4 regions of the Teredinibacter sp. KSP-S5-2 genome follow, and region 4 is predicted to be linked to each of the others. Evidence: predicted binding sites of a transcription regulator. Region 4 holds the regulator's gene; each other region holds the start of a gene.

Region 1 (5,122 bases), 910 kb from region 4:
TACAACGTTCAATATCGGTTTAACCTACTCCTATAACGACAATGATGAAGCCTTAAAAGACTTAGCTGGTTCACGGGTGGTTTTGGGAGTGTCAAAACACTGGTAGTTAAATATTTTGTTCTAAACACTCTGCACGGGGTGTTTAATCTTCCATATGAATATTTGAGTGTGTTTTTAAACCGCCAATAAAAAAGGCCGCGTAGTGCGGCCTTTGTTTTAAATGCTTAATTCAGCAATTAAACACTGTAGTACATATCGAACTCAACTGGGTGAGTTGTATGCTCAACGCGGTAAACTTCTTCCATCTTCAAGTCGATGTAAGCGTCGATAGATTCATCAGTGAATACGCCACCTGCAGTCAAGAAGTCGCGATCTGCGTCTAATGCAGCAAGAGCTTCACGAAGTGAACCTGCAACTTGAGGAATCGCTAGTGCTTCTTCTGCTGGCAAGTCGTACAAGTCTTTGTCTGCTGCATCACCAGGGTGGATTTTGTTTTGAATACCGTCGATACCCGCCATCAATAGCGCCGCGAAGCACAAGTATGGGTTAGCGATTGGGTCTGGGAAACGTACTTCAACACGCTTCGCTTTCACGGAAGGTGTGTATGGAATACGGATTGACGCAGAACGGTTACGCGCAGAGTAAGCCAACATAACAGGTGCTTCGAAGCCTGGGATCAAACGCTTATAAGAGTTTGTACCTGGGTTACAGAACGCGTTAAGTGCTTTTGCGTGCTTGATGATACCGCCGATGTAGTAAATCGACATTTCGCTCAATCCTGCGTATGCGTCACCAGCGAATTGGTTTACGCCGTCTTTCCAGAAAGATTGGTGAACGTGCATACCAGAACCGTTGTCGCCAACGATTGGCTTAGGCATAAATGTTGCGGTTTTGCCGTAAGCGTGAGCAACGTTGTGTACACAGTACTTAAGGATTTGTACTTCGTCCGCTTTTTTCACAAGAGTGTTGAATTTAACACCGATCTCACATTGACCAGCAGTGGCCACTTCGTGGTGGTGAACTTCAACGTCAAGACCCATTTCTTCCATCGCAGCACACATAGCAGCACGAAGGTCGTGTAGAGAGTCAACAGGAGGAACTGGGAAGTAACCACCTTTAACTCGAGGGCGGTGACCCATGTTACCGTCTGAGAATTCGTGGCCAGTTGACCATGCGGCTTCTTCAGAGTTGATTTTTACAAATGAGCCTGACATGTCAGAGCCCCACTTGATGTCATCAAAGACGAAAAATTCAGGTTCTGGACCGAAGAAAGCAGTATCACCAAGACCAGTTGACTTCAAGTAGTCTTCAGCACGCTTGGCAACAGAACGTGGGTCACGCTCGTAACCTTGCATAGTGTTTGGCTCAACGATGTCACAACGAACGATAACAGTAGGCTCGTCAGTGAAAGGGTCAAGAATTGCAGTTGTGTCGTCTGGAAGAAGAATCATGTCAGACTCGTTAATACCCTTCCAGCCAGAGATAGAAGAGCCGTCGAACATTTGACCATTTTCGAAAAATTCTTCATCAACATATCGTGATGGAATGGTTACGTGTTGCTCTTTACCTTTAGTGTCGGTAAAACGCAGGTCAACCCAGCGCGCTTCGCTTTCTTTAATTAGATTCAGAGTCTTCTCTGACATGAGGATGCCTCCAGGGTCTCGGCCCAACAAATATATGGATTTTGAAGTTGTATCTGGGCAGCTTAAGGCTTCTTACTGTATTAATGAGTAAGGCGGTTATACTCAGATGAAGGCAAGTTACGGTAAACTTGCCTTCCTTCGAGGAAACCATCTCATTGGATACGTAGATCTATAAGATGCTCAGGGGAAATCTGCTTTTTCGCTCGTCTTTGCGAGCTGCAATCTTAATGCAATCTCGCGAATACGCAAGATAAGCTTGCCTCCAATAGGGCAATATATGTGCCAGATTAAAAATCTGGTTTTTTTTCTTGAAAAACAAGAGCTTATTCAGGAAGAGGTGGAAGAGGAGAAAAATGTCTGCACTAATTTGGTGCGGTTTTGATTGGTTTTGCACCTGTCTGGTGCGTAATGATTGTGTGTTCGTTTGTTTATGAATTTTATCGTACGTCTTTTCCCTGAAATTACCATTAAAAGTCCACCCGTTCGTAAGCGATGGACCAAGCACCTTACTGAAAACCTGAGAACGCTATCGCGTCGTATACACGAAAAAGCTTCGGTCATTCAGGATTGGGACAGGCTGGAAGTGCGTGTGCCATCCGAGGACGATTCAGTGAAGGAGCAGATGATTGATTTGCTTGCACGTACTCCTGGGATTGCCAACTTTTCCTATGTTCGCGCGCACCCTTTCTCCACTATGCATGATATTTATGAGTTGACCTTTGATGCATGGAAGGACGGGTTGAGTGGAAAAACTTTTTGTGTCCGTGTTAAGCGTAGCGGTAAACACGATTACACCTCGACGGAGATTGAGCAATATGTGGGTGGTGGTCTAAACCAGAATTGTGATACGGCTGGGGTGAAGTTAAAAGACCCGGATGTGACCGTCAATTTAGAGGTAAAAGATCAAACCTGTTACATCGTCGAACAGAAATACGAAGGTTTGGGTGGGTTCCCAGTTGGTACTCAGGATTCTGTTCTGTCTTTGGTTTCTGGTGGTTTCGACTCCACCGTCGCCAGTTATATGATGATTCGTCGTGGTCTTCGAACACACTATTGCTTTTTTAATCTTGGCGGGCGGGACCATGAGCTGGGGGTGAAGGAGATAGCCTTCTATTTGTGGAATCGTTATGGCTCTTCCCATCGAGTCCGTTTTATTACTGTGCCGTTTGAAGGTGTGGTAAGTGAAATTCTGCAAAAAATAAATCCGTCGAACATGGGGGTTGTGCTTAAACGCATGATGTTTCGTGCTGCGGACAAAATCGCAGAGAAAGGTGGAATTCAGGCGCTGGTAACAGGGGAAGCCATTGCTCAGGTTTCCAGTCAAACGATTACTAATTTGTCGGCTATTGATGCGGTAACGGATAAGCTGGTTCTGCGTCCGCTTATTGTGATGGATAAGCCCGATATTATTAAACTCTCCCGTAAAATAGGTGCTGAAGAGTTTTCCGCTAACATTCCTGAATATTGCGGTGTGATTTCTGTTAAGCCATCTTCTAAAGTTAAGTTGGAGCGGGTCGAAAAAGAGGAAGCTGGTTTCGATTTTGATAAGTTGGAAGACGCAATTGCTAATTCCCGTGTGCAGGCAATTGACGAGGTTATGGAAGATGTTGAGCAAAGGGTAGTTGTTCAGGAGGTGCAGGAGATTGGTGATAATCAGATAGTTATTGATATTCGACATCCTCATGAGAGAGAAATGCGTCCATTGTCTGAAGAATTGGAAGTTGTTGAAATTCCTTTTTATAGTTTATCGACAGAGTTTTCCGGGTTGGACCAGAATAAACAATACTGCCTATTCTGTGATAAAGGTGTAATGAGTAAGCTTCATGCGGCACACTTGATTGATGATGGATATCAGAACGTGTTGGTATTCCGACCAATGAAAAAGTAGGTTAAAGCAAATATGAAATTAACGACTAAGCAAAATCTGGGAGTGGTTATCGGTGGTGTTGCTGTAGTTGTATTGGCAAGTTTTTTAACGCTTTACTTTTCCGGTGTGATTTTTCCTGATGGATTTGGCGGTAAGAAAAAGGGATATCAAAATGTCACGTTTACTGATGCGGTCCTGACCTGTGAAAAAGAAACCAGAGACAGCTATGGTAATAAAATTAAGTTACTGACGGTAGATAATCACTCTAGCCGTTACGAGCAAAATGCATTTTTGTATAAGATTTTTTTAAAAATGAATTTGCGCAACAAGGAAAACAAACCTGCTCTTCATTATATAAGTTGTTTTGTTAAATCAAGTAATGGACGAATTGCAAAATATGATGTGTATGAAGAGAAGGAGTCGAAAACCGAAGCAAATAGAAAGGGAGATTCTAACGCTTTTGGTTGGCCAAGATAAGTCAATACTGCCTCCCTTTGATTTTTGTGGCCAAAGGACGAGTATAAATTACCCGCTGAGCGGATGATTTATACTCGTTAGTCGTCGATGTTGGCAGTGCTTTACTTGGGGGTTAGTGCTATTTCCCAGTTGTCTGGCAAAGAGAATAAAAACACTTCCCGATGGGGGAGACGCCCTCCCCAGTTGTTCGAAACATAAATTCTGTTACCAAATAGATTTATTGCAGCAGGTGCTTCGTCGCGGTAGTTGCCGTCATAACGATTGTAATTGTGTCCTATTCTCCACACTATAGGTCCTTCTACAGATGGTTTGTTTTGCACCATGAACAGTTGATCTGCTCCCCAGTCTATGTCATGGCTGGAGTGAGTGACATTTGAATAGGTGTTAACAAATATCCAGTTCGGTTTGGTTTCCGGCATCTTGCCGTAATGAAAACCATTGCTCCAACCAAAGTCTGCATGCGATGCAACTTCTATCCGGTTTTCATAGCCGGACATACTGCCCGACACAGCAATTGAATCCAGCCAATCTGTTCGATTGTTTTGGCTGACAAAATATTCCACGCCGTTTTCATCGAAAGTCCACCCGGAATGTGTTTCGCCAACAGATATTTTTTTCGGGGACGTAGTTGTAAAATTGAAATCCAGGGGCCAAAGGTGTGCTCCATCAAACCAGGTTCCAATGTCTTCAGGTCGGGAGCCGTAGCTAGCATCACCCCAGCTACGTCCATAGTGCAGCACGATTCCTGTGCCTTTGGGGGAAACTTCTACCATGTTAGGGCGGGGGAATGTACTTGCCGTGCTTCGATGATCTAGCGCTGTTCCTACGAGGTCTTGTGGTTTTAGAGTGTGAACTTGATTTGTCGATATCTGGTAGTGAATGAATGCATCGACTACATAGGTTTGTCCATTGTAATGGGCGGCCATCCAGGCCCAGTGATCACTGTCGTTGGAGCTGTCTCCTTCTACATCATTATAAAGGCGTGTTGAGTTTGGGCTGTGGTCAGAGAAATCACGAATCAGTGTGCGTGTTGAGTCCTGATTAGTCACATCGTCAATTTGATAAAACCCCATTTCATCGCGGTAATAAACACGTAGTGGATGGTTTCCGGTTAGGTCCCAACGAACTTCGTGAA
Region 2 (5,122 bases), 2.0 Mb from region 4:
TGCATTAAAGATCAATCTCAATATCGAGAGCTTATTATCGAAGGTATTATTGCTATCGCAGATGGTGAAAACCCGAAAGCAATCGAAATGAAGCTTTCCGGCTATTTACACTAGTCGACCAGTTTCGTATTAAAGGTGTTTAAATGATCAAACGACCTTCGATTGAGACCAAAATCAACCATGAGCGCTGGTTAGTTTCTTACTCTGATTTTATTACTCTGCTCTTTGCCTTTTTTGTGGTGATGTATTCCGTCTCCCAAGTGAATGAGCAGAAGTATCAGCAGTTGTCCGAAACCTTGTCTGAAACTTTCAAAACCGAAGATCGTATCAGACCAAATGAAAGCCAGAATGCTCAACAGGTTTCCCGCGCAGCAGATTTAAAAAAGATGGCAGCAGAATTGTCTGACGTATTGGCGGATCTAATAAAAGACAACAAAGTGACCGTCGAAGGCAACGAACAATGGGTGGAAATCGATGTTAACGCCAACCTGATTTTTTCATCCGGTAGTGCCGACCCGAGCCAGGAAGCGGAACAGGTTTTTACGGATGTGGCTAAGGTTCTCTCTGATTACGATAATCGTATTTCTGTTGCTGGGCATACTGATAATGTTCCAATCAAGAATGCACAGTTCCAGGATAACTGGGCGCTGTCAGCTGCGCGTTCTGTTTCTGTTGTCAATCTTCTTGCTCGTCATGGCGTAGCGCAAAACCGACTTTCTGCAGTTGGCTATGGAGAACATCAGCCTGTGGCCGATAATACTTCTGAAGAAGGGAAGGCTCGGAATCGTCGGGTGGTATTGCGCGTAGCCCAAACCTTGGCTCCACCGCAGGTACAGTCCGTCGATACTCTGCAAACAGAGGAAAAACCGCTATCGGAATCAGAGATTAGCCAAGAGCTAGAGAATGATTCCTCCAGCGATGGGGTCGAAGAAGCCGATGAACAAGCTATTCAGCCGTATAAATTAAAGGATGGTGGTTTGTTGTTTACCAGTGATCCTGATTCCCCCAGGCTTCAAAGCGAAGAAAATCGAGAGTCGAAATAATTGGCGCGAGATTTGCCTCTGTTTATATTGGAATAGATTTTTCTGCCGGTGCGGCAACAATACCTATTAGTTTGTTTATATATTCGTCAATCAATAGGAAGGTTTTCACCGCACGGCAATAAACCATTATGAGGCGCGTAGGTTAGTTTTTTGATTACTTGGACTGTAGCAAATCAGAAAGGTGGTGTGGGTAAGACCACAACAACTGTTGCTCTTGGTGGGTTAGCTACTGAGCAGGGCAAGCGGGTGTTGTTAGTCGATATGGACCCACACGGCTCTCTGACATGCTATTTTCGGTTAAACCCTGAAAATATCGAAGCCAGTGTTTTTACCTTGTTCGAGCAGCGTTCTCAATTATCTGAAGCACTTGTTGGGCAAATTCTGACTCCAACTCCCTATGCCAATTTGTGTTTATTGCCCGCTTCTATGGCTCTGGCAACTCTTGAGCGTAAAGCTATTGGTGATGGCATGGGGCTAGTGTTGCTGAATACCCTTGCGCAGATAAAGGACAGTTTTGACTTGGTTATCATTGACTGCCCCCCGCAATTGGGTGTGTTGATGATCAATGCGTTAGCGGCCTGCAATCAATTGCTCATTCCGGTACAAACGGAGTTTCTCGCTTTAAAAGGTTTGGATCGAATGTTACATACCTTGACTATGCTGGGTAAATCTCGCAAGCAAGAACTGAAGTACTGTGTGGTGCCAACCATGTTTGATCGACGAACTCAGGCTTCAGTATCCAGTTTGAGAACGCTGAGAAATGACTATAGTAATGTTGTATGGCCAGGAAAAATTCCGGTGGATACCAAGTTAAGGGATGCTAGTAAAGCCGGCGTGCCGCCCAATTTGTTTGATCCAGAGGGGCGAGCGATGGAAGCATACAAGTCGTTGTATAAATATATGCAGGAATAAATGATATTTGGTGTGGTAATGGTTTATGTCTGGAGATAGTGCAAAAACAGCGTTAGAAGATTACTTCGCGGATTTATTACGTGAGGATGATCCTGCTGCACAGTCGCAAGAGCTATCTCCGAAACCTTCGTTAGCTGAACACACCCCACCAGCGGAGATCAGTTCTCAGCAGGTAGTGCCGTCTGCCAAGTTGGCACCGAAGGTTTCCCCCAAGCCTCAGGCTGAAGTTGAGATAAAACCTGTTCAGGAAAAGCTGGAGAGGGAAAAGCGTGAGCAATTACAGGCGCTACTGAATACCCGGCCGTTGCAAATAAAGCCTCGGGTCGAGACAAAAATTAAAACAGAAGTTGTTGTTGAACCGGTTGTTGAAAAAATAACGGAAACGGTACTTGATGACCTCCACCATGTGAACCAAATGCTTGAGTGGGGTGAGAATGGACGCCCCATGTGGGCTCAGGGACGGTTCGATGCGCTGTTGTTTCAGGTTTCAGGCTTAACATTGGCGGTGCCCTTGATTGCGTTAGGCCAGATTCAGCCTTTAACCGATGAGCTGACGCCAATTTTTGGTCAGTCTGACTGGTTTATGGGGATCCTGCCGACACCCATTGGACAAATCAAAACGGTCAATACTGCATTGTTTGTGATGCCAGAAAAATACAACGATTCTTTTTTAAAAACGGCTAAATATGTTATGACCATTGATGGTTTACCCTGGGGATTGGCGGTGGATTCTGTCAATCAGCCGATCACGTTAAATACTGAAGATGTTAATTGGCGTACCCAGCGAACCAAGCGTCCATGGTTGGCTGGCACGGTGAAATCTGCCATGTGTGCCTTAATCGATATTCCTCAAATGGGTAAGCTTTTATCGGATTCCGAAAAGTCCAGAAAGCCCCATTGATCTTCCTTGTTTATATCAAATAGCCCGGTAAATTCCCTATTGGAGCTGGCATAAAATCTGCTCTTAACTATATTAATGATATATAAACTGCAGAAGAGTGGCTGATTTTTGACACGCCCCTGATCTGAATGAATGTGAGACTGTTGTGAGGACTCCTCTATGGCTGGAAATATGGCAAACAACGCCGCAAGTGATGACCCCGTATTGCAGTGGGTTACCTTTAAGTTGGCAGGGGAGACCTATGGAATCAACGTGATGCAGGTTCAGGAAGTGCTTCGTTACTCCGAAATAGCACCTGTTCCCGGTGCGCCGCATTACGTTTTAGGGATTATAAACCTGCGTGGAAACGTCGTTACAGTAATAGATACTCGTCATAGGTTTGGCATTGAACCTGGCGAAATTACAGACAATACACGCATTGTTATCATAGAAGCTGACAAACATGTCGTCGGAATACTGGTCGATAGCGTGGCAGAGGTAGTATACTTGCGCCAGTCTGAAATTGAGACGGCGCCCAATGTTGGTAATGAAGAAAGTGCCAAGTTTATACAGGGTGTATGTCACAAGAATGACGAACTGCTTATTCTTATCGAACTAGATAAATTGCTCACGGATGACGAGTGGGCAGAACTTGAGGGTGTTTAATTAATGATTCCAACGGTAAATCTTGATCCGGCCTCTTTGGTTCCTCTTCTTTCTATTATGGGTTGCTTTGTAATGCTATTTATACAAATGTACTCTTCTCGTAAGAATGAGGATGCTGTGGAGCGCTTGGAAAAGCTTGAGAAACAGCTCAACATCATTACTTCTGGCTCATTGGGAATGGGTCAACGTATGGTGGCTTTGGAAAACCGTCTCAGTGAATTAAAAAAACAACAAGAACAAATTTCACACAGCGACTCCGATTTTTCCTATACCCAGGCGCAAAAGCTATTAGCCCAGGGCGTATCTTTGGAAGCTATCGCTGCCAATAGCGGTTTATCCCATTCGGAAGTGAGTTTGATGGAGCTATTGCACCGTCACACACAAAAACAGGCGAATGGTTCTTCCAACGTTATGCCGATTAAACAAGGAATGTAATCGTGTTCGGAGGCGTATAAAGTCGTTATGTCTCCAGTCAAAACATTGCTTTATTCCTTTTTTGTAGTCAGCGTTATCGCTGGCTGCACAGTTTCTGATCGTGCCGAATTTACGGATAGTGAAGCTGAAATATCTGACGATTTCTTTGATCGCATACAAGAAAATGTGACGACTAAGCACTGGATTGTTTCTCAGTTGGGTGAGCCCTTCAGGGTGATTGAAGGTGATGATAATCAAGAAATCTATACCTATGAATTTACCAAGGCTTATTATCGCCGCGCAACGTTACTCATATTATTAAGGTATAGCGGTGTCAGTCGCGACGAATCCTATTTCCATGTGTTATTTCAAAAGAATGTGGTGAAAAAACATTGGCACTCGAAAGAGCCGGTTGCGGATGTCGGTCGCTTCTTGGTCAGTTCAAATGAAGATACTGTGGAAGGTGAGGTATCGTCAGAGCCGGCTTCGAAGCCAGATAATAAGAGTGCTGGGCCTTCTTCCACTGAAGGTGAAGGAAGCAAGGATTTGCCCCCTCCTGTTGATGAGGCAAAGCCCCAGTCCCAGCCAACCTCTACACCGATGATCTGACGTGTGTTATCTGGGTTGAGCGTCGAACTGTTGACCGTTGATAAGCTGACTGTCTTTACCCATCAAAAATAAATATCTATTCATAATATCTTCTGGTGTGGTCACTGTTGAAGGGTCTTCCGCAGGGTAGGCTGTTGCACGCATTTTGGTTCGTGTGGCCCCGGGGTTAATGGAGTTAACACGAATATTGGATGTTCCGTCCAGCTCGTCGGCAAGTACCTGAACCAGGTTTTCTATTGCCGCCTTTGATACGGCGTAGGCTCCCCAGTAGGCTTTTCCTTTTAAGCCAACACTGGATCCAGTAAATATGATGCTCGCGTCTTGGGATTTCTCCAGTAATGGCAGGAGAGATTTTGTCATCATAAAAGGAGCGGTGACATTTACATGCAGTATTTTTTCCCACTCTTCAACTTTGTAGTTGGCGATGGGGGTTCTTGCACCCAGTTCGCTCGCGTTGTGCAATATGCCGTCTAGTACACCAATTTCATTTTCTATGGCATCTCGCAGGGCGTCATAGTCATGCGCGGTAGCACCTTCGAAGTTCATCGGGAAAATAGCTGGCTGGGCACCACCTGCTGCTTCAATTTCATCGTAAACT
Region 3 (5,122 bases), 1.4 Mb from region 4:
CACCGGCGTTTTACCACTATATCTCCCTAACCAAAAGGAAATTTCTTGAACCTCAGACCCAATTTAACGCAAAAGCCTATTTGTATGGTTTACGCGCTTTATTGTGCGCAAACTGGATAGCAGACAGAAATACTGCTCCTCCTGTTCTTTTTGAAGTTTTGACAAAGACTTACCTTGACACAAACCTCAAAAACGAACTGAAAATCGTACTTCAAGATAAAGCCAAGCAAAAAGAGAAAGATGCCTTTGCAATCCCCAAAAACCTTTGGCAATACAGCTTAGAAACCTACGAGCAGGTATCCGAGAGTTTTTCAGAGAGAAAGAGACAAGGAAAACAAAGCGATTACGAACAACTACTCAGGAAAATAGTTATGTAACCGCCTTGGATATTGGCAAGCTTAGTGAGAGACACTCACCTGCCAAATCTTTTCATCGCGCTTAGTAATGGAAATCTGACAACGAATAAACGCTTGAATAACAGAAGCATTAGTTTTTAGATGCAGACTGGGCTCAAGCGTAGTAAAGCTGCCTCCACCACCTAACACTATTGGTAATAGCAATTGATCCGCCAAATGCTCACCTACCACTGCATTTGAGTTTAAGTAGCGATCCATTTCCGATATTGCCTTGTCCGCTACTTTTTCTGCTGAAACACCTCGCTCGCCGATCACTTCAACCACTTCTGTCATATTTTCATATTCAGCACGTAAAGAGAGAATATTTCCAGGGCCAACAGACTTTACTAACCGTTTATGCAAACTCTCAGTCTGCAATGAAAAGCGATTAGCAACACTCCGCAGCTCTCTATCCACCACATGCTGAGGAATTTGAGCCGAAGTTGCGACCGCACTTACAGACAAAAGGTCACCACGCACTTCATTTTTGTATTTAGCAATCCTACCAACAGGCGTAATGCGCGCCTTCCAAGCACCACCACCTGCAGGGTAAAACCCGTAGCGATCCAATATTGCTTCCATACAAACGCCCATCTTGCTTAACTCGGGAAAAAAGGAGTTCTGAATAAAGTCAAAGCTCGGAGCCATACCGTTATGCGTCCCTCCTTCAAGCAATAATTCACTGTCACCACCAGTCAGTAACAATGGCAAATACACCGTTTGAAATACCAGCGTAGTACTTCCAGCAGAACCCACAGCAATGTGATATTTTCCCGGCCTCACCTTACCAGGAGTAAACACAACGCTTTGAGAACCGAGCACCGCCCCTTCCACTTTTGCATCACAGATTTCCTGCGCAGCCTTTAAACAAGTTAGATGCTGTCGTAATAACCCAGGCTTTTTCCTACCTGAGCGTATATTTTTTATTGTTACCGGCTCCCCCAAGCACATTGAAAGCGTTAAACTGGTACGAAAAACCTGCCCTCCCCCTTCGCCTTGTGAGCCATCTATTATTTTCATTTTATATCCTTAATGTAGGTAGCCATCCGTAGCCTCTTTGTCCATTAAAACACTTCATTTCAAAATTAAAGATATCCCTATCACCCTTTAATACCGAACCAACTTTGCAGCTGGAAACTTCCTGTCACTTAGATCCTGCCTCACCAAGAACCTGCTTACCCCTTAACACATACAACTTGCTTCAACGTATAAACCACTTCCACCAAATCCTTTTGTGCTTCCATGACCTTTTCGATTGGCTTATACGCCGACGGGGTTTCGTCAATCACGCCTTCATCCTTACGGCATTCCACTCCCTCGGTCGCTTGACGATGCTCTTCCAATGAAACTAATTTTTTTGCTTTAGTTCGTGACATGATTCGTCCTGCACCATGACTACAACTACAAAAGCTTTCCTCATTACCCAATCCGCGAACAATGATAGATCTCGCCCCCATACTTCCTGGAATGATACCCATCTCACCTTCGCGAGCACGAACAGCACCCTTACGGGTTACCAGAATATTTTTTCCGTAATGGTTTTCACGGGACACATAGTTATGATGGCAATTTACCGCCTCCATTCGCGCATCAAACTCTCGATGCAGCGTATCTTTAACCGCACCAATAACACGCGCCATCATTACTTCCCGATTAATTCGCGCAAAACTTTGCGCCCATTCAACCGCCTCAACATATTCATCAAAATGCTCAGTACCTTCAGGCAAATACGCCAGGTCAGAATCTGGAAGCTGAATATGCCAACGCTCCATATCTCTTTTTGCCTTCTGAATAAAGTGCGTACCAATACGGTTACCCACTCCACGAGAACCGCTATGCAGCATTAGCCATACGCTATCGTGTTCATCCAGGCACATTTCTATAAAATGGTTTCCGGTTCCCAACGTCCCCAAATGGTTAATATTGTTTGTGCTTTTTAGTACTCGATGCTTTTCAGTTAGCACATCAAACTGAGCCGAAAGCGGCGCCCATGCTCTCATTACATCTTCCGGGATATTTGCCCAAGCACCTTTATCGCGACCTCCCCTAGCATGAGCAGAACGTCCATGCGGTACCGCACGCTCAATCGCATTTCTAATTGCCGCCAAATTATCTGGCAGATCAGAAGCCTTTAAGCTGGTACGCACAGCCATCATTCCACAACCGATATCCACACCAACGGCCGCAGGAATTACAGCACCTAAAGTTGGCACCACACTCCCAATGGTCGCCCCTTTACCCAAATGAACATCTGGCATTGCAGCTATCCACTTATGAATAAAGGGCAGACGGGCAATATTTTTTAGTTGCTGTTTTGCGTCTAACTCAAAAGAAACACCTTTAGTCCACGACTTAATTGGCACCCCACCGTCTTGCATTACTTCATAAGCATGTTCAATCACTGCTTTTTCCTCTTTATTCATTTAATTCACGCCTCTCATATAGCGAAGACAATGCCAAGTTTTCATAAAGGCCCCAAAACAAACTGTAACTCATTGTTTTGCTTATATTTTTTAAAAAGACAAAAAATTAGACCATAATCCACCCTCTTAAAATAGCAAGCAAATATATCTTTTTCGATAGCCATCTAATATATTTGATACCTTACACATGCAAGGAGAACCCATGAAAACTGTCGCTATCAGCATACTCGGCACCGTGCTAGACAAACGAGGCAAGCGCAGTAAGCGTTGGGACAAATGGCGACCTACGGTTTCTATGTTCCAACATGATGACCTACTGATAGACAGGCTCGACCTTGTACTAGACAAAAACCACCAGCGCCTTGCAGACCAAGTAACAGAAGATGTTCAGCACGCCTCACCTGAAACCAAAGTAGTTCATCACTACGTTAATTTTGAAAACCCGTGGGACTTTGAAACGGTTTACAGCGAGCTTCTTGATTTTTGCAGAGGCTACACATTTAAACCTGGCCGAGAACAGTACCTAACCCACATCACCACAGGCACACACGTTGCCCAAATATGCTTGTACCTTTTGACGGAAGCTGGCTATCTCCCCGGCAAATTACTTCAAACCTCTCCCCCCAGAAAAGAAAGTGGCAATGCGGGTGAATACCAAATTATCGATTTGGATCTTTCAAAATATGACCAAATTGCTTCCCGCTTTCAAAAAGAACACACAGAAGGCACCTCTTACTTAAAAGGCGGCATTGAAACCAATAATAAAAAATTCAACGCAATGATTGAGCAATTAGAGAAAGTCTCCATTCGCTCAACCGAACCTATTTTGATAACAGGCCCAACTGGGGCAGGTAAATCTCAACTAGCGCAACGGGTATACGAACTTAGAAAACACAGAGGCAATCTGGAAGGCAACCTTGTTGCAGTTAACTGCGCAACATTGCGCGGTGAAAATGCCATGTCTGCACTCTTTGGCCATAAAAAGGGGGCATTTACTGGCGCAACCACTGACAGACCCGGACTATTAAAAGAAGCAGACCAAGGTCTTCTCTTTCTCGATGAAGTTGGCGAGTTAGGCCTGGACGAACAGGCTATGCTGCTGCGAGCAATAGAAGATAAAAGGTTTATTCCGTTTGGCGCAGACAAAGAAACCAGCAGTGATTTTCAGCTTATTGCCGGCACAAATAGAGATTTAGCAAAATTTGCCCGCGAAGGCAAATTCAGAGAGGATCTACTGGCCAGAATAGACCTATGGGAATACTGCCTTCCCTCCCTAAGAGAAAGGCCAGAAGATATTGAACCCAACATTGAATATGAGCTTGAGAAATTTGCCACCAAAAGAGGTCAGTTAATCAGCTTCAATAAAACGGCTAGAGACATCTACCTAAGATTTAGCCAATCCCCCGAAGCAAAGTGGTCCGCCAATTTCAGAGACCTGAATGCAAGTATTACCCGCATGGGCACTCTGGCCGATGGCGGGCGCATAACCGCAAACTTGGTAAAGGAAGAAATAAGCCGATTAAAAGCAAAATGGAAAACTTCTACCCAAGCAGGTGAAAACCAGGTTGAACAGGCAAGAGAACTGTTAGGTGATGCAAGGTTTAGCCAACTCGACCTTTACGACCAAATTATTTTGGCTGGCATTACAAATGTATGTAGAAACTCCAGCTCTATGGCCGAAGCAGGCAGAACACTGTTTAACTTAAGCCGTACAGCCAAAAAATCGACCAATGATTCGCATCGCATTCGACAGCTTCTGGAAAAATATGGCGTTTCGTTTGATGAGTTGCGGTGAGGCACTATTACAACGTTGAGCTTTGTAGCTTCTCTGCCTGTTTTGGCCGTTTAAGCTTCTTCAATGCTTCTACAGCGGTGGCCTTCAATGCTGGAGCCATATAAAAGTTCTTTCTACGCCGCAACTTATTAAAAATTCTTAACACAGCCATGGCGTCATATTGGACTAAATATGACGCTAGCTCCTCGTCCACCCAGTAATGGTCAACAGCTTGCTTATAAAGAGCCCTCTTCAACTCTCTAAGGCCAGATAACGGTTTGTCACGTATTTGTCACGCAACTTCGGTGACAACAAAAAGCGTTGCGGGAGAGTTAGAAAAAATTACTGAGTTTTCGACCAGCTAATTAACACGATACCTATGAGTAAATGAAGTTTCAGGTTAAGTTTTTGGCGTTGGGATCGGGCCGCTCTCGGCATCCATGCCTACGCGGCACGCGGGCTTCCTGCCCGCGACCGCTGAGCCAAGAACCATCTCTCTGAACTTCTACAGGACAAACAAAAAACCCCCG
Region 4 (5,122 bases):
TTTGTCTGGCGAGGAAATTTATAACTTCTTCCTCCAGTCCCGATTTGGATCTGAGTTCTGGGCTCCAGTACGGATTTGGTAAACAGCGTACATCGAAGACAAAATCGGCATCGACTGGGACGCCATATTTAAAGCCAAAGGAGGTAAACATAATTGCCGTTCCCGAAGAAGATTCCCCGACAACCAAACGCTTAATGGTTCCACGTAGTTCATGGATACTCATACGCGTGGTGTCGATGGTAAAACTTGCAGAATTGGCAATAGGAGCAAGGATCTGCTTTTCTTTGGCAATGGCCTCATTGAGACCAATGTTATCGTCTGACAGAGGGTGTTTACGGCGGGTTTCGCTAAAACGTTTTAAGAGTACTTCCCTTGAAGTATCCAGATAAACAACGTCGCCACTAGTTCCCGGGTGTGTTAGGGAACGGATAATATCCGGTACCTTACTTAAATCACTATGGAAATTACGGGCATCAATGCCAACGGCAATTTTCTGTTCGCTTTGCTTATTAGCGGATTGAATATGCGCGATTAAGGCGGGTAATAGATCAGCGGGAAGATTATCTATGCAGGTGAAACCTTCGTCTTCTAGAAGGTGTAAGGCTGAGGTTTTGCCCGACCCTGATCTGCCACTGATAATAACTAAACGCATATTGCCACCTTGTTTTATTAATGGCTGGTTTGTTGAGTGATGAGCTGAAATAGCTGCTCGTCGCTGGATGCTTCGCGAAGGTGTTTTACCAGTTCCGCTTTTTGCATGGCTTCGGCGACGTTTGCCAGGGTTTCCAGGTGCTCTGCTTCAGCATTTTCCGGCACCAACATGGCGAACAGTAAATCGACAGGTCGACTGTCTGCGGAATCGAAATCGATGGGGTCGTCCAGTGTGATACAAGCTCCCAGTGTTTCGCCTCCGGTATTACAGCGGCAATGCGGAATGGCAATGCCTTCACCGATACCCGTTGAACCTAATTTTTCCCGTTCAACCAGATTGGTAAATAGTTCGTCGGCGTCTATCCCTTCGCAATACTGTGCAAAAAGGTACGAAAGCTGCTCAAGGAGCTTCTTTTTACTGGTGGAATTCCATTTGGCCCGTGTTCGATCCTGAGTGAGAATTGATTTTATTTGCATGACTTTCGGATACTTACTTTTAAACCATTCATAACCAAAAAAACCAAAAGCATGGGTACCGCTTTTGGTCATTTATAACCTAACTATTTTACCAGTATTTGATACTGGCTTCAGGGGTGCCAACCCTAACATTATTGGCGTTTACACTAAACGTTTACGCTCATTGGACGGGGGAATACCCAGTGATTCACGGTATTTCGCAATCGTCCTTCGTGCAACCTTGATACCTTGTTCTGCAAGGAGTGCTGTAATTTTAGAATCACTGAGCGGCTTTTTCGCGTTTTCTGCCGCAACCAGTTTTTTAATTATGGCTCGAATTGCTGTCGATGAGCACTCTCCGCCACTGTCTGTAGCAACATGGCTGGAGAAAAAGTATTTCAGTTCAAAAATCCCCTGTGGGGTATGCATATATTTCTGCGTGGTAACACGCGAAATGGTGGATTCATGCATTTCCACTTCTTCTGCCACATCATGTAAGACCATCGGTCGCATGGCTTCCGGTCCATGATCGAGAAACCCCTGTTGTTTTTCAACAATGCATGTCGCGACCTTTAATAAGGTTTCATTGCGGCTTTGCAGGCTTTTCAAAAACCAGCGGGCTTCCTGTAGGTTATCCCGAAGAAAGGTGTTGTCACTGCTGGAGTCGGCGCGCTTAACCAGAGAAGCATAGTCCTGATTAATGCGTATTTTAGGGGCTATCTCCGGATTGAGTTGTACCTGCCAGCGGTTGTTTTCCTTTTGTACGAAAACATCTGGTACTACGTATTCTGCGGTCTCAGTACTGATGGCATCGCCGGGTCTGGGATTAAGGCTCTGAATCAGGGCAATGGCTTTTTGCAGCTGCGGCTCTTTTACTTTGAGCCTGCGCATGAGTTGTTTGAAGTCTCTGCTACCTAGCAACTCCAAATACTGGTTTACGATACTTTTCGCGGTGGCCAGCTCTTCTGTTTCCGGTGCTAAATGGGAAAGCTGAATCATCAGGCATTCACGAATGTCCTGGCTGGCTACCCCAACCGGATCGAACTGTTGGACGCGATGCAGGACGGCAATGACTTCGTCCATTTCCAACTCTTCGTGATGCTTTACTATGCCCTCGAATATTTCGTCCGCGGTTTGGCTGAGCATTCCCGAGGGTTCGACGGCATCAATAATAACTTCGGCGATCTCCCGATCCAGATCGGACATGGGAGTCAAGTTAAGTTGCCAGTGGAGGTGATCCTGCAGGGTTTCTGTCACCGCCCGCCGTGATTCAAAGTCGAAATCCTCGTTGTCTGGTTTTGAAAGACCCGAACCGGAAGGTGCAGATTGATAAACATCATCCCAGCTGGTGTCGACGGCAAGATCATTTGGAATGTCCTCGCTCCATTCGCTGTCGGTTGCTGAGGAATCGTCGTAGTTGTCCCGTTCTGAGGTTTCTTGCTCGTTGGACTTGCTTTCTGATTGATCTTTACTGGTGTCTTGAGAGGCTTCTCCACTGTCTTCCTGGGTTTCCAGCATCGGGTTGCTGTCTAACGCTTCCTGAATTTCAGCCTGGAGATCGAGTGTGGAAAGCTGGAGAAGACGAATGGCCTGCTGTAGCTGAGGAGTCATCGTCAGCTGCTGACCCATTTTTAACTGCAGGGTTTGCTTCATAGTCTGCTAAATCTTTGAGATTACTCGAATTTTTTACCAGTAGATTTCAAAAGTTTAGTCGCGACTAGAGCGACAAGCAATGGCTTTTTTGCTTTTTCGAAGCAAAGTTTGTGCCGCGCCAAGAGCTAAGAGGGTAGGTGGATGAGTTTTTGTTGCAAGTTAAAGCGTAAAGTGCTGACCAAGGTATACTTCGCGAACTTTTTTGTTGTTCAGTACTTCGCCCGCATCGCCTTCAGCAATGATATGCCCTTCCGATACAATATAGGCCTTTTCGCAGATATCGAGAGTTTCCCGAACGTTGTGATCAGTGATTAATACCCCGATTCCCCGGTCTCGCAGCTGTTTTATGATGTCCTTAATGTCGCTCACAGAAATAGGGTCGACACCGGCAAAGGGTTCGTCCAGCAAGATAAACTGGGGTTCAGCTGCCAAAGCGCGAGCGATCTCAACGCGTCGTCGTTCACCCCCGGATAACGCCATGCCCAAGCTGTCTTTGATATGGGTAATATGAAATTCTTCGAGCAGGTTCTGCAGGGCTTGGTTTCTGTCTCCCCGCCGTAAATCGTCACGAGTTTCCAATATCGCCATGATATTGTCGGAAACTGTCATTTTTCGGAACACCGATGCTTCCTGCGGAAGATAGCCCAGTCCTGCTTTGGCTCGACCGTGCATTGGCAAATGGGTGACGTCTTTGCCGTCAATAAATACATTACCTCGCTCGGGTTTGACGATGCCGGCAATCATATAAAAGCACGTTGTTTTACCCGCCCCGTTGGGGCCTAGCAAACCAACAACCTGACCGTCATTCACGCTCATGGAAACATCAATAACGACTTGGCGACCTTTGTAGCTTTTGGCGAGGTGTTTGGCGTGCAGCTGGGGCATGAAAACGTTTTTCCTGGATGAATGCTAGTTTTTCAAGGATTTGGCCGGAATGACCATACGTACTCTGCCATCGTCTCCGTCGGTATTGGTGCCGCCAGCTCTAACAACAGATTTTTTCACATCATATTCAATTTTATCGCCACTCAGGCTGGTGCCTTCCTGTTTGAGCAGAGCCTTGCCCAATAAGAATAGCGTGGCGTTATTCACTTGGTATTCGAGCGTTTGTGCGGTGGCTTTTACTTCCGCTTCATCGGCTGCTGGCTTTTGTTTATAGGTTGCGGGTTTCCCCGTTGCGACAACTTTGGATACTTTATTGCGTTCACTATAAATCACCACTTTGTCTGCCGTGATTTCCATGCTGCCCTGTTCCATGATCACCCGACCTGAATAGGTTGTGGTGCCTTTTATTTCATCTCTTTCGGCCTGGTCAGATTGAATAGTAATCGGTTGTTCTTTATCGCTTGGCAAAGCAAAAACAGGATGCCCAAGCGCAAGACAGACAATAAAAACTGTCAGGCGAGAGATAAGTTGTCTCGGGCTAAATAGGGTCATGAACGCCTCGTACATTGGACAGAAGCTTAATTCGTTTTTCATTGAGGTTGGCAATCATGCCGATTGCTGTGATTTCTCCACTTGGGGTCGTGATCTTAACAGGCTTATCGGTTTCTACCAGTTTTTCTCGTGGAAAAATAGTGAGTTCCTCTGTTTGCAGCGAAGAGGTATTTCCTTTTTTATCGGTTTGCCAGATTTTTACGTCTTGCCACAGGTTCAGTAATTCGCCCTTTTCGCTGAGCTTGCCATTGATGGATTCGATGAACCAGGGTGCAACATCCATAAACAGCTGTACGGAAGGTTTATCTATCAGCGTGTAATCCCTGGCAGGCAGATAGCCGCCTTCTTCTGTTGTCTGCTCAGGAACCTGGTAGTACTCCAATTTTTCTGCATTGAATACATAATCCAGTGCACCTTCTTCGTTAAAGTGCTGTGAAGATGTCTGATGGGCAACTGCAATGGGTGTTTTGTCTTCTTCTTCGGTTTCTGCCTGAGGGGTTGGGTTTAGAAAGCGGTCTGGCGAATCGATAACAAACGCCAAGCCCATAATGACAAGCAGTACGCCGATCAGGTAGAACGTATTAATGTTGATGAGTTTTTTGAGCTTGGCAAACATAGGGAGTATTTTGCTCAGGATATGTATTGAGCAAGCGCCGTATCAAATGACCCTTGGGCTTGCATGATAAAATCACAGGCTTCTCGAACCGCACCTTCACCGCCCGCTCTGGTGCTTTGCCAGTGTGACCTTTCCACCATAACCGGCAGGGCATTGGCCACAGTCAGTGCGAGGCCAACTTTGGTCATCACTGTTAAGTCCGGGTAGTCGTCCCCCATAAAGGCTATTTCGTCCAGCTCACAGGGAAAGCTCTTGAGTAGTTCGCATAGTGCAGAGTACTTATCTTCCCTTCCTTGAATCAAGAATTGT

Evidence for each region. The regulator sigma-54, encoded in region 4, starts transcription at its own class of promoters, with help from an activator protein. The targets are predictions, from matches to a motif close to TGGCACANNNNTTGCNNT.
Region 1: glnA (glutamate--ammonia ligase) is a predicted target of sigma-54. The motif match lies at 1,911-1,928, and genes of this name have one in related genera.
Region 2: P5V12_RS12950 (chemotaxis protein CheW) is a predicted target of sigma-54. The motif match lies at 2,903-2,920, and genes of this name have one in related genera.
Region 3: P5V12_RS06605 (RtcB family protein) is a predicted target of sigma-54. The motif match lies at 2,837-2,854, and genes of this name have one in related genera.

What each region holds. Positions count from the first base shown of each region.
Region 1 covers NZ_CP120416.1:4,147,206-4,152,327, reverse strand. Annotated here, with positions in the region: gene P5V12_RS17580 (TorF family putative porin) at 1-106, shown strand, start outside; gene glnA (glutamate--ammonia ligase) at 237-1,643, opposite strand; gene thiI (tRNA uracil 4-sulfurtransferase ThiI) at 2,074-3,531, shown strand; gene P5V12_RS17565 (hypothetical protein) at 3,544-3,987, shown strand; gene P5V12_RS17560 (hypothetical protein) at 4,089-5,122, opposite strand, start outside.
Region 2 covers NZ_CP120416.1:3,011,164-3,016,285, reverse strand. Annotated here, with positions in the region: gene P5V12_RS12970 (flagellar motor protein) at 1-114, shown strand, start outside; gene P5V12_RS12965 (flagellar motor protein MotB) at 144-1,043, shown strand; gene P5V12_RS12960 (ParA family protein) at 1,194-1,955, shown strand; gene P5V12_RS12955 (chemotaxis protein CheW) at 1,981-2,856, shown strand; gene P5V12_RS12950 (chemotaxis protein CheW) at 3,016-3,501, shown strand; gene P5V12_RS12945 (DUF2802 domain-containing protein) at 3,505-3,936, shown strand; gene P5V12_RS12940 (hypothetical protein) at 3,964-4,524, shown strand; gene P5V12_RS12935 (YciK family oxidoreductase) at 4,531-5,122, opposite strand, start outside.
Region 3 covers NZ_CP120416.1:1,435,594-1,440,715, reverse strand. Annotated here, with positions in the region: gene P5V12_RS06615 (nucleotidyltransferase domain-containing protein) at 1-377, shown strand, start outside; gene rtcA (RNA 3'-terminal phosphate cyclase) at 399-1,415, opposite strand; gene P5V12_RS06605 (RtcB family protein) at 1,571-2,818, opposite strand; gene rtcR (RNA repair transcriptional activator RtcR) at 3,021-4,613, shown strand.
Region 4 covers NZ_CP120416.1:27,241-32,362, forward strand. Annotated here, with positions in the region: gene rapZ (RNase adapter RapZ) at 1-652, opposite strand, end outside; gene ptsN (PTS IIA-like nitrogen regulatory protein PtsN) at 670-1,200, opposite strand; gene P5V12_RS00130 (RNA polymerase factor sigma-54) at 1,270-2,760, opposite strand; gene lptB (LPS export ABC transporter ATP-binding protein) at 2,920-3,645, opposite strand; gene lptA (lipopolysaccharide transport periplasmic protein LptA) at 3,670-4,197, opposite strand; gene lptC (LPS export ABC transporter periplasmic protein LptC) at 4,184-4,813, opposite strand; gene P5V12_RS00150 (HAD-IIIA family hydrolase) at 4,828-5,122, opposite strand, start outside.